Regions from separate parts of the Paenibacillus sp. FSL R5-0923 genome, predicted to be linked through region 1. Evidence: predicted binding sites of a transcription regulator. Region 1 holds the regulator's gene; each other region holds the start of a gene.
What was found. Region 1 encodes Rex, which represses fermentation and respiration genes when NADH is low (regulators of the CRP and FNR family bind a similar motif). Its sites were predicted from a motif close to TTGTGAAATATTTCACAA; they were not measured.
Positions count from the first base shown of each region.

Region 2: a site for Rex is predicted at 1,784-1,801, ahead of adhE (bifunctional acetaldehyde-CoA/alcohol dehydrogenase). Genes of this name have one in related genera too.
Region 3: a site for Rex is predicted at 1,574-1,591, ahead of MKX35_RS01345 (flavocytochrome c). Genes of this name have one in related genera too.

Region 1 is NZ_JBBPAT010000001.1:2,897,872-2,901,159, forward strand. Features, by position in the region: gene dinG (ATP-dependent DNA helicase DinG) at 1-1,576, shown strand, start outside; gene MKX35_RS12900 (redox-sensing transcriptional repressor Rex) at 1,708-2,361, shown strand; gene MKX35_RS12905 (amidohydrolase) at 2,348-3,288, shown strand, end outside.
Region 2 is NZ_JBBPAT010000001.1:2,637,076-2,640,363, forward strand. Features, by position in the region: gene MKX35_RS11660 (ABC transporter substrate-binding protein) at 11-1,474, shown strand; gene adhE (bifunctional acetaldehyde-CoA/alcohol dehydrogenase) at 1,876-3,288, shown strand, end outside.
Region 3 is NZ_JBBPAT010000001.1:299,038-302,325, forward strand. Features, by position in the region: gene MKX35_RS01345 (flavocytochrome c) at 8-1,558, opposite strand; gene MKX35_RS01350 (WecB/TagA/CpsF family glycosyltransferase) at 1,762-2,511, opposite strand; gene MKX35_RS01355 (nucleotidyltransferase domain-containing protein) at 2,590-3,288, opposite strand, start outside.

The DNA of each region.
Region 1 (3,288 bases):
TCATCGGGCTAAGCATGAAGCTGGTATTGCAGACGTGGTCATTACGAACCACTCTAAGCTTTTCGCTGATGTTAAGGCTGGGCATCAACTACTTCCCGCTTATGAACATCTTGTAATAGATGAGGCCCATCATCTGGAGGACGTGGCTGGCAAGCATTTAGGCATGCATATGAAGCATTTCACGGTGGCACATACATTATCGCGTCTTTATAAGGATAGTCGAAATGGCCAACTTCCTACACTTCGCCAAATGCTTCAGTCATCAGGCAGTGAGGAAGCTTCTGAATGGAGCGGAGTGATCGATAGAATCTATCCGGACCTGCTTACCGTAAAAGAAACCTGGGATCTGCTTAGTGATAAACTATTCAGCCTCTTGCCGGAACGTAGCGATGCAGCGGCGGGAGAAGCCGGCCAGTTAGTCATGCGGCTACTTCCTACCCGTAAACCGAAAGATTGGGATGAATTGGTTGCTTTAGAGAATACTATGAATCTGACATTAAGCGAAATTATCCGTAAAGGTGATAAAATGCTTAATGAGATGCGAGATCAAGAAGGTCAATCTTCCTCAGATAGTCTAGTTACCGATATTAGCGGCTTATTTAAGGATTTAGCTTCGATACGTGAGCAAGTACGGTTTTTTATGGGATTAAATGATGAGAATGTAGTATATTGGCTGGAGGCGAATGGAAATTATCGCAGTAAATCGCTACAGCTGTATGCCGTTCCTGTTGATGTTAGTACTCAGCTTAAGGAGCTGTTTTTCGACAAGAAGAAAAGTATCGTGCTAACTTCGGCGACACTCTCTGTCGATAAATCTTTCCAGTTTATGATTGATAATCTCGGACTTAATGAAGCTGCGGAAGAGGGGCGTCTGATGACGTCACTCCTGCCTTCTCCCTTTAAGTATCGGGAGCAGGCGCTGTTAGTTATTCCGCGGGATTTCCCTAGTGTGAAGGGGAGTGTAGGCGATGCCCGATTTGTCGATACACTCGTACAGTCACTAGCAGAAGCAGCTATTACAACACGTGGGCGGATGCTTGTCCTGTTTACTTCTTACAAGATGCTACGCCAGGTTTACGATCCTCTGAAAGAGGCTCTAGCCTCACAAGAGATCACGGTGCTAGGTCAAGGCGTGGAGGGGGGCAGCCGTAGCAAGCTGATCCGCCGTTTTCAGGACAGTGCAGCTTCTGTACTATTAGGAACAAGCAGCTTTTGGGAGGGTGTAGATATTCCAGGTGAAGCATTAACATGCTTGGCCATCGTGAGGCTCCCATTTCAACCGCCAAACCACCCTCTAGCGGAAGCGAAGTCTGAGTTATTACAAGCCCAGAAAAAGAATCCGTTCATGAAGTTGTCTGTTCCTCAGGCGGTTATTCGCTTCAAGCAAGGATTTGGGAGGCTGGTACGGACAGCGCAAGATCGGGGTATTGTTATTGTGTATGACACAAGGGTGATCGAATCTCACTATGGGAAGTATTTCCTCTATTCGTTGCCTGGCCCGAAAATGGAGCATATGCTTACGGATCAAATGGTTCCTCGTATAGCGGAGTGGTTGGAAGACGGAGGCGTTTCTTGAAAAGAACGTCATCGATCTTATTAATCACTCTACAAGGAAGGGCGGTATAAGAATACCGCTCTTCCTTGAGACGAGGTGCAGATATTTCGATAGGATTTGAACAGAATATCACTTAAATTAGGAGGTAAATTATGAAATCGGATAAAATATCAGAAGCCGTTGTTCGCAGACTTCCTGTGTACTTGCGTTTCTTGAATGATCTCCAGAAACGTGAAATATTAACCGTTTCCTCACAAGAACTAGGACAAAAACTTGATTTAAATCCTGCTCAAATTCGTAAAGATTTAGCTTATTTTGGAGACTTTGGTAGAAAAGGTATCGGGTATGACGTAACTTATCTTATTGAAAAAATCCGTCATATTCTGAAGCTGGATCAACAATTGAATGTGGCTTTAGTAGGTGCTGGTAACCTTGGACATGCATTATCTAATTACAATGCTTATCTGAAAGATACTATGAAGATTACCGCTATATTTGACTCCTATGCACCTAAGGTGGGGCGGAAAATCAACTCTCTTACCGTTCAACCGATGGAGGAGCTTGGTCAGACGGTTCGTGAGCAAGGTATTCGAATTGGGATAATTACTGTGCCTGATTCAGAAGCGCAGAATGTAGCAGATATTCTCATTGAGTCTGGCATTGAGGCGATTTTGAATTTTGCACCAGTGATTCTAAAAACACCATCGAATATCCGTGTTCATGCTGCCGATTTTACAACGGATTTGCAAAGCCTTGCTTATTATTTGAAAGACGGAAAGGAAGAAACCGGAAATGAAGAGCAGTAAAACGATTATTAAGGGCGGGCGTTTTCTTATTTCGGGAACAGATGAGCCGGTTCTGAGCGGATACATGACTATTGAAGATGATTTGATCACTTACATAGGAAAAGAAGAGCCTTTAATGGAAGATGATGTGCAAGTTGTTGATGGCAGTCGTCTGCTGTTTATGCCAGGTCTGGTAAACACACATGGCCATGCCGCAATGTCATTGCTTCGTGGTTATGGAGATGATTTAGCACTTCAGGTGTGGCTTCAAGAGAAGATGTGGCCGATGGAAGCGAAATTCACTGGAGAAGATGTATACTGGGGAACCTCCTTGTCGGTACTGGAAATGCTAAAAGGTGGTACTACAACCTTCTTGGATATGTATGATCATATGGATCGAGTAGCAGAGGTAGTCGAATTATCAGGCATCCGTTCCGTACTGATGAGAGGCGTAATCGGATTATGCCCAGAGGAAGTACAAAATCACAAGCTTGCGGAAGCGATTTCTTTTGCACGAAATTGGCATGGTAAGGCTGATGGTAGAATTACGACGATGATCTCGCCACACGCCCCATATACTTGCCCACCGGACTTCTTTGTTAAGTTTGTACAAGCGGCACATGATTTGGATTTACCGATGCATACCCATATGTCCGAGACCAAACGCGAAGTGGAGCAGAATGTGGTGGATTACGGACTTCGGCCTGTAGCGCATTTAGAGAAGCTTGGAATGTTCACACGTCCGTCTATTGTTGCACATGGCGTTCATTTGAATGATGAAGAGATCGAGATACTGGCTCGTCATGATGTAGGCGTGTCTCATAACCCAGGAAGTAATCTGAAACTGGCTAGTGGAGTGGCTCGGGTTACGGATCTTCTAAAGGCTGGTGTGAAGGTGTCACTGGGTACAGATGGTGCGGCAAGCAATAATAACCTGGATATGTTTGA
Region 2 (3,288 bases), 260 kb from region 1:
GGGAGTTTCAATGCGTAAGTACTCTAGCGTTCTACTAAGCGTACTTGTAGCCGGATCGTTGCTATCTGCTTGCAGCGGCAACAATAACGGAAATACAGCGGGGAACAAAGGCGGTGAAGCATCTGCTGCGCCAACAAATGCGGTAACGGATAATACAGCAACCGCTACAGATGCGCCAGTGGATGACATTACTCAAAGAAAAGTGACGATCAAGATTCACTATCCAACACCTGATTTGACTGAAATACGAGCACAGGAAGACGACAAAATCAAACGTTTCCAAGAGGTATATCCGAACGTAGAAATCGTTAAAGACGACTGGCAGTACAATGTAAGTGAAATCGGAATTAAAATGGCTGCGAATGAAGCACCAACCTTCTTTAATACTTTTGCTACAGAAGCTAAATTCCTGGTTGAAAAGGGCTGGGTTGCTGACATCACAGATCTGTGGAACAAATATGAATTTAAAGATCAAATTAACACAGTGCTTCAAAATCAATTTATTATCGACGGCAAAGTTTTCGGAGTAACACAAAAAGGTTATGTAACAACCACTATGATCAACAAAAAAATGCTGGATGAAAAAGGCGTAGCCATTCCACCTATGGATTGGACTTGGGATGATATGCTGAATACGGCTAAAGGTGTAGCTGATGCCAAAAAAGGGATTTCCGGTATTGCTCCAATGGGTAAGGGGAACGAATCAGGTTGGAACTGGACCAACTTCCTGTTTGAAGCTGGCGGAGAGATTCAAAAGATTGAAGGCGGTAAGGTTATAGCTACATTTAATTCCGATGCTGGCGTTAAAGCACTGGATTTCTACAAGAAACTTAGATGGGAAGCTAACGCGATTCCTCAGGACTGGGCACTTGGTTGGGGCGATGCTGTAGGTGCGTTCCAACAAAGTCGTACAGCAATGGTAATGGCCGGATCTGATGGCGTTATCGAGCAAGCGTTGAACCAAGGTGGACTGAAACCTGAGGATGTGCTTACGTATCCTATGCCAGCTATGGAAAAAGGCGGTAAGCACACAGGGGTACTTGGTGGTGACTATCTAGTAATCAATCCAAATGCTACGCCAGATGAACAAGAAATGGCATTCCGCTACATTACTTTTGATTATTTCTCTGACAAAGGTTTGGAAGCACTGGATGCAATTCTTCAACAACGGACAACCGATGGCAAATACTTTATCCCGCCGCTCTTAGACTACTACTCAGCTGATTCTGAGTTTGGTAAGAAGACCAAAGCGGTTTATGACAAGTACACAAATGTATACCAATATAGCCCTGACATTATGGGACTTTTGGATGGTAAACCTGAAGCTCAATATAACACACAGGACTATTACGCAACCATGTCCAATGTTATTCAAGAGCTGTTCTCCAAAAAAGGAACGGATTCCAAGAGCCAGTTAGAAGCAGCAGCTAAAACAGTGCAAGAGAAATTCTTTGATACGATTAAAGCGGAATAGTTTAATGCAAAAACCGGCTCCTTTGGGGCCGGTTTTTTTGTTGTGAAGATTTATAAATTTATAAATCTTAAGAAATAGTGATAATCAATTGGAAATTATGACGGTGTAGAAAAATCGTAATTGACTGTGATGAAGAGTATACATTTTTGTGCACTGATTTTAGATATATGGAATAAAAAGGAACTAAAATTTTGCTTATTAAAGTATAATTCTAAGATTTAAAGGGTTTTATAGCACATAATATGGTAAAAAGACTATAATATGATCGAATGAAAGCGCTTTGAAAACAAATCAAAAAAACTTTATACTTTGTGAAAGATTTCACTATACAAGGTGGAAATCATGTGATAAGATAAATGTGTAGAGAAAAACAACTAAAAATTGACAGGAGGACGAGGGAGATGGCAGTTAAGAACGAAGTCGCCGCCCAAGTTAAACAAGTTACCGCTGAAGAGTATATTCAGAATTTAGTGGATAAAGCAAAAAAAGCGCATGAGGCGTTCATGGCGCTAGACCAAGAGCAAGTTGACACAATCGTTCATGCAATGGCGTTGGCTGGACTCGACAAACATATGTACCTCGCAAAATTGGCCGTAGAAGAAACTGGACGCGGCGTATACGAAGACAAAATTACGAAGAACATCTTCTCAACTGAATATATCTGGCACGGAATTAAATACGATAAAACAGTAGGCGTTATTGAAGACAACGCTTATGATAGCTTCCAAAAAATTGCTGAACCCGTCGGAATTGTTATGGGTATCACACCGGTAACCAACCCTACATCCACCACGATGTTTAAAGCGTTGATTTCGATTAAGACACGGAACCCTATTATATTCGGTTTCCACCCATCTGCGCAAGAGTGTAGTGCAGCTGCTGCAAAAATTCTTCATGATGCTGCCGTGAAAGCTGGCGCTCCTGAGAACTGTATCCAATGGATTGAAATGCCAACAATGGACAAGACAAACGCATTGATGAACAACCCAGACGTTGCTCTTATCTTGGCAACTGGTGGTTCTGCAATGGTAAAAGCAGCTTACAGCTGTGGTAAACCAGCACTTGGCGTAGGCCCTGGTAACGTACCTGCTTTCATTGAAAAGAGCGCGGATATTGATCAAGCCGTAACGGACATCATTCTTTCTAAAACATTTGATAATGGTATGATCTGTGCTTCCGAGCAAGCTGTTATTATCGAAGAACCAATCTTCGATCAAGTGAAGAAGAAAATGATTGCTAATGGCTGCTACTTTGTGAATAAAGAAGAAGCTGCCAAACTGACTAGTGGAGCAATGAATGTAGATAAATGTGCGGTTAACCCAGCAATCGTAGGTCAATCCGCAGTGAAAATTGCTGAAATGTGTGGCATTCAAGTCCCTGCCGGCACAAAGATTCTGGTAGCAGAACTTGAAGGTGTAGGCACTAAATATCCACTTTCCGCTGAAAAATTAAGCCCGGTTCTTGCTTGCTACAAAGTTAAAAATGCAGATCAAGGTATCGAACGCGCAGCTCAAATTGTTGAATTTGGTGGTATGGGACATAGCTCGGCTATCCACTCCAACAACGAAGAAGTAATCATGAAGTTCTCTAACCGTCTGCAAACAGGACGTATTCTCGTTAACTCGCCTTCCACACATGGTGCGATCGGCGATATCTATAACACTAATATCCCTTCGTTGACTCTGGGTTGTGGATCTTATGGTCGTAACTCCGTGTCGCAAAACGTTACAGCAATCAATTTGATCAACGTGAAAAGGGTGAATCGTCGTACCGTGAATATGCAATGGTTTAAAGTACCTGACAAGATCTATTTC
Region 3 (3,288 bases), 2.6 Mb from region 1:
TTAAATCTTATTGTGCTTGTACAAACTCAGCAGATTTAATCCCTGCTTGACGGCCGAAAATAATGATTTCAGCTACAGAGTTACCACCGATCCGGTTTTGACCGTGCAATCCACCTGTAACTTCACCAGCCGCATACAGGCCAGGAATAGCAGCGCCGTCTTTATTTAATACTTCTGTGTTCGTATTGATCTTCACACCGCCCATGGTGTAATGAATCCCTGGGGCGATCTTAATAGCGTAGTAAGGACCCGCGGATAAATCGTTGTCCATCCCTGTTGTTCTGCCGAATTCAGCATCGTTCTTGTTCTTTACCGCGCTGTTCCAAGTATCAAGTGTCGCTTTTAGCTTATCGGCTGGAACACCGATTTCTTTCGCCAATGCTTCGATGGTATCCGCTTGGATCACGAAGCCCATTTTGTCATATTGTTCAATTGCTTTCACGCGTGATTTGACGCCGGAATCAAAGACAAGCGTTGCCGCTTTTTCAGGAAGTGCATTGATCGCTTCGGTAACTTTATCACGTGTAGTCAATTCGTTTACGAACCGTGTGCCTTCGCTATTCACGAGGATAGAACCTTCGCCGCGTACAGCTTCCCCGATCAGATAAGATTTTTCTTGTTGAACTGTTGGGTGAACCTGGATTTGATCCATATCAACGGTGGTTCCGCCAAGTGCCTCAATCATCTTGATGCCGTCGCCGGTACTGCCGATTTGGTTAGTCGTTACGTATCCTTCCAGATCAGGTCTAACTTTTGATATCATATCCATGTTGGATCCAAAACCACCTGTTGTTACAACAACTGCCTTCGCTGTAATGGTTTTTTCATCAGCTTGGTTAAAGAGTACTTTGACGCCGTTAGCCTTACCGTCTTTTTGAGTAATTTCTTTAACATCCGCGTTCACAAACAGTGGAATTTCTTTTTCTTGTACGTTTCTAACCAATCCTTTGACAAGGTATTGGCCTACCGCAGAGCCGTCTTCTGGACGGTGGGTGCGTTTTTCGCTCATGCCGCCTGTGATCGTAATATTGTTCAGCTTGATTCCGATCGAATCCAACCAATCGATTGCACTTGCGGAATTGTCAACGAAGAAACGAAGCATCTCTTTATCGTTCGTGTCATGGCCGCCCTTTAGTGTCTCTTCATAAAACTTATCATTGCTATCTTCAATGCTTTGCTCTTTTTGAAATTTCGTTTGGGAAGCGTTCATTCCTGAGGAGGATTTACTTGTATTCCCACCTGCAACCGGCATTTTTTCTAAAATAACAGGGTTCAAGCCTTTGGCCTTAGCTTCCAGTGCAGCAGACATTCCTGCACCACCAGCACCAACAATAACGATATCATAATTATCTTTTAATTGATCCAGTGGTGTGTAACTAGCTTCTGATGCACCTGATACGGCTTCAGCTTTATCATTTTTGGCCGTCTCATTTACCTTACTTTTGTTCTCGTTGCCATTACTATTACCTGCGCTGTTGCTATTACTGTTACCGCAGCCTGCGATTACGAGCATGACAGAGAGAATGAGAATGAGAGCAGTACTTGTTGTCTTCTTCATCTTTATAACGCCCCTTTGTGAATGTTTTCACATTAATGATAACGCAAAGATGCTGTTTTGGGAAGTTTTTTATGTAATTAGTTATGGTTACTGTTACATTTCCATGAATATTTTCATTTAAATTTTCATAAAAATTCTTAATTTCAATATTTCCTCAGCTTACTACTCAAAAAAAGCCACCCTTTCCAGGGCGGCCATCTGCCTTATTTCCTAATCATAGCTCGATACACGAATTTAGGAAGAACTGCTTGCCTGCGCCAGCGCGACTTTTGTCCTTTGGCCACAGGTGCGAATAAGAGTCGATGCAGCCACTCCAAATTGAGCTTCTTCCATATCGCAGGGGCTGGAGTCACTTTTCCCGCTATAACATCCAAGCTTCCCCCCACGCCAAACACAACCTTAACCTGAGAAAGCGCCTGTTTATGCTTATAAACCCACTTGTCAGAGTATGGAGCCCCCATCGCGACAATCAGGAAATCTGGCTGTGCGTGCTGAATCTCTGCCACAATGGCCGGTTCCTCTTCTTTAGCAAGAAAACCATTATGTCTTCCGGCAATTTTCACATTCGGATATAGCTCTGTAATCTTTTCGACCGCTTTACAGCTGGTATGCTCATCCGTGCCTAAGAAATAAAAGCTCCAGCCCAGCTTATTCCCTTGTGCGAGCAGCTCAAGAAGTAGTTCATACCCCGTAACTCGTTCAGCTATAGGGTCACCTTTTCTTCTCGATGCCAGCACAATGCCAATCCCATCAGGAGTAATCAAATCTGCCTCATGGAGTATGGTTCGAAGCAGCTCATCCGATTGGCTTGTTATCGTAATTTCCGGGTTCGCCGTAATCAAATGAAATAGCTTCGGTTCTCCGGATTGAATATGTTTTGTTAGATGAAGTGTTGTCTCGTTTAGTGTTAGTTTTGAAAAAGGAACGCCTAATATAGAGACTGTCCCAGCCATTTAATCACCTCTTACTGAAAAGTTCATTCCAGTATACCTTACCGTAATCAAGAAGGATAGTCAGCGTCATTACTCCGTTTATTCATCCAAAAACTTCCACCACTCTATTAACCAAGGTTCATCGATCCCCCGCAGGCGGAATTCCTCCAAAAGTATCTTTCGAAATTGTTTTTCCATTTTGACAAAATTATTGTCCTCCTGGTACATGGGAGCAAAGGATTCATCCTCTCTAAGATAACTCCAAAAATCGCCTGCACACTCCAAAATCTTTCGACCTGCGACCGTTTGCTGCGCTACGGGAACAAGCCATTTGTCATAGGGATACGGATAACCTTCAATAGTGATTGCACAGCGTAAAGCCTCTTTATAAAGGGAAACCGCTAAGAACAAGATTGGAAAGGCGTCGCCACGAACTACAGGATTATCTAGACTTCTGGCATAGCTTCTTAGCTGTATGTATGAATTCTTACGAATTTTCATTAGTACTTCAGGTTGGAGTGGAACATAGGAATGGAAAAGTGACTTCAGATCCAGCAGATCGTAGTAAATATAGGACACTGATGCATTCCACAGCCATTCCATATCCCCGCTCATTAAAGCTTCTTTGATATCAGATATTTTATGGAGTGTATAATGCCCTGTCTTCCCACTCGGAAGCCTTAAATCCATAAAAAAACTACTGTGCTCCGGAATCAGCCCTTTTTCCTCGAACCGATGATTAATACTGTTATAAGACTCATCCTCACAAATAATGATTATATCTACATCCGACTGCCC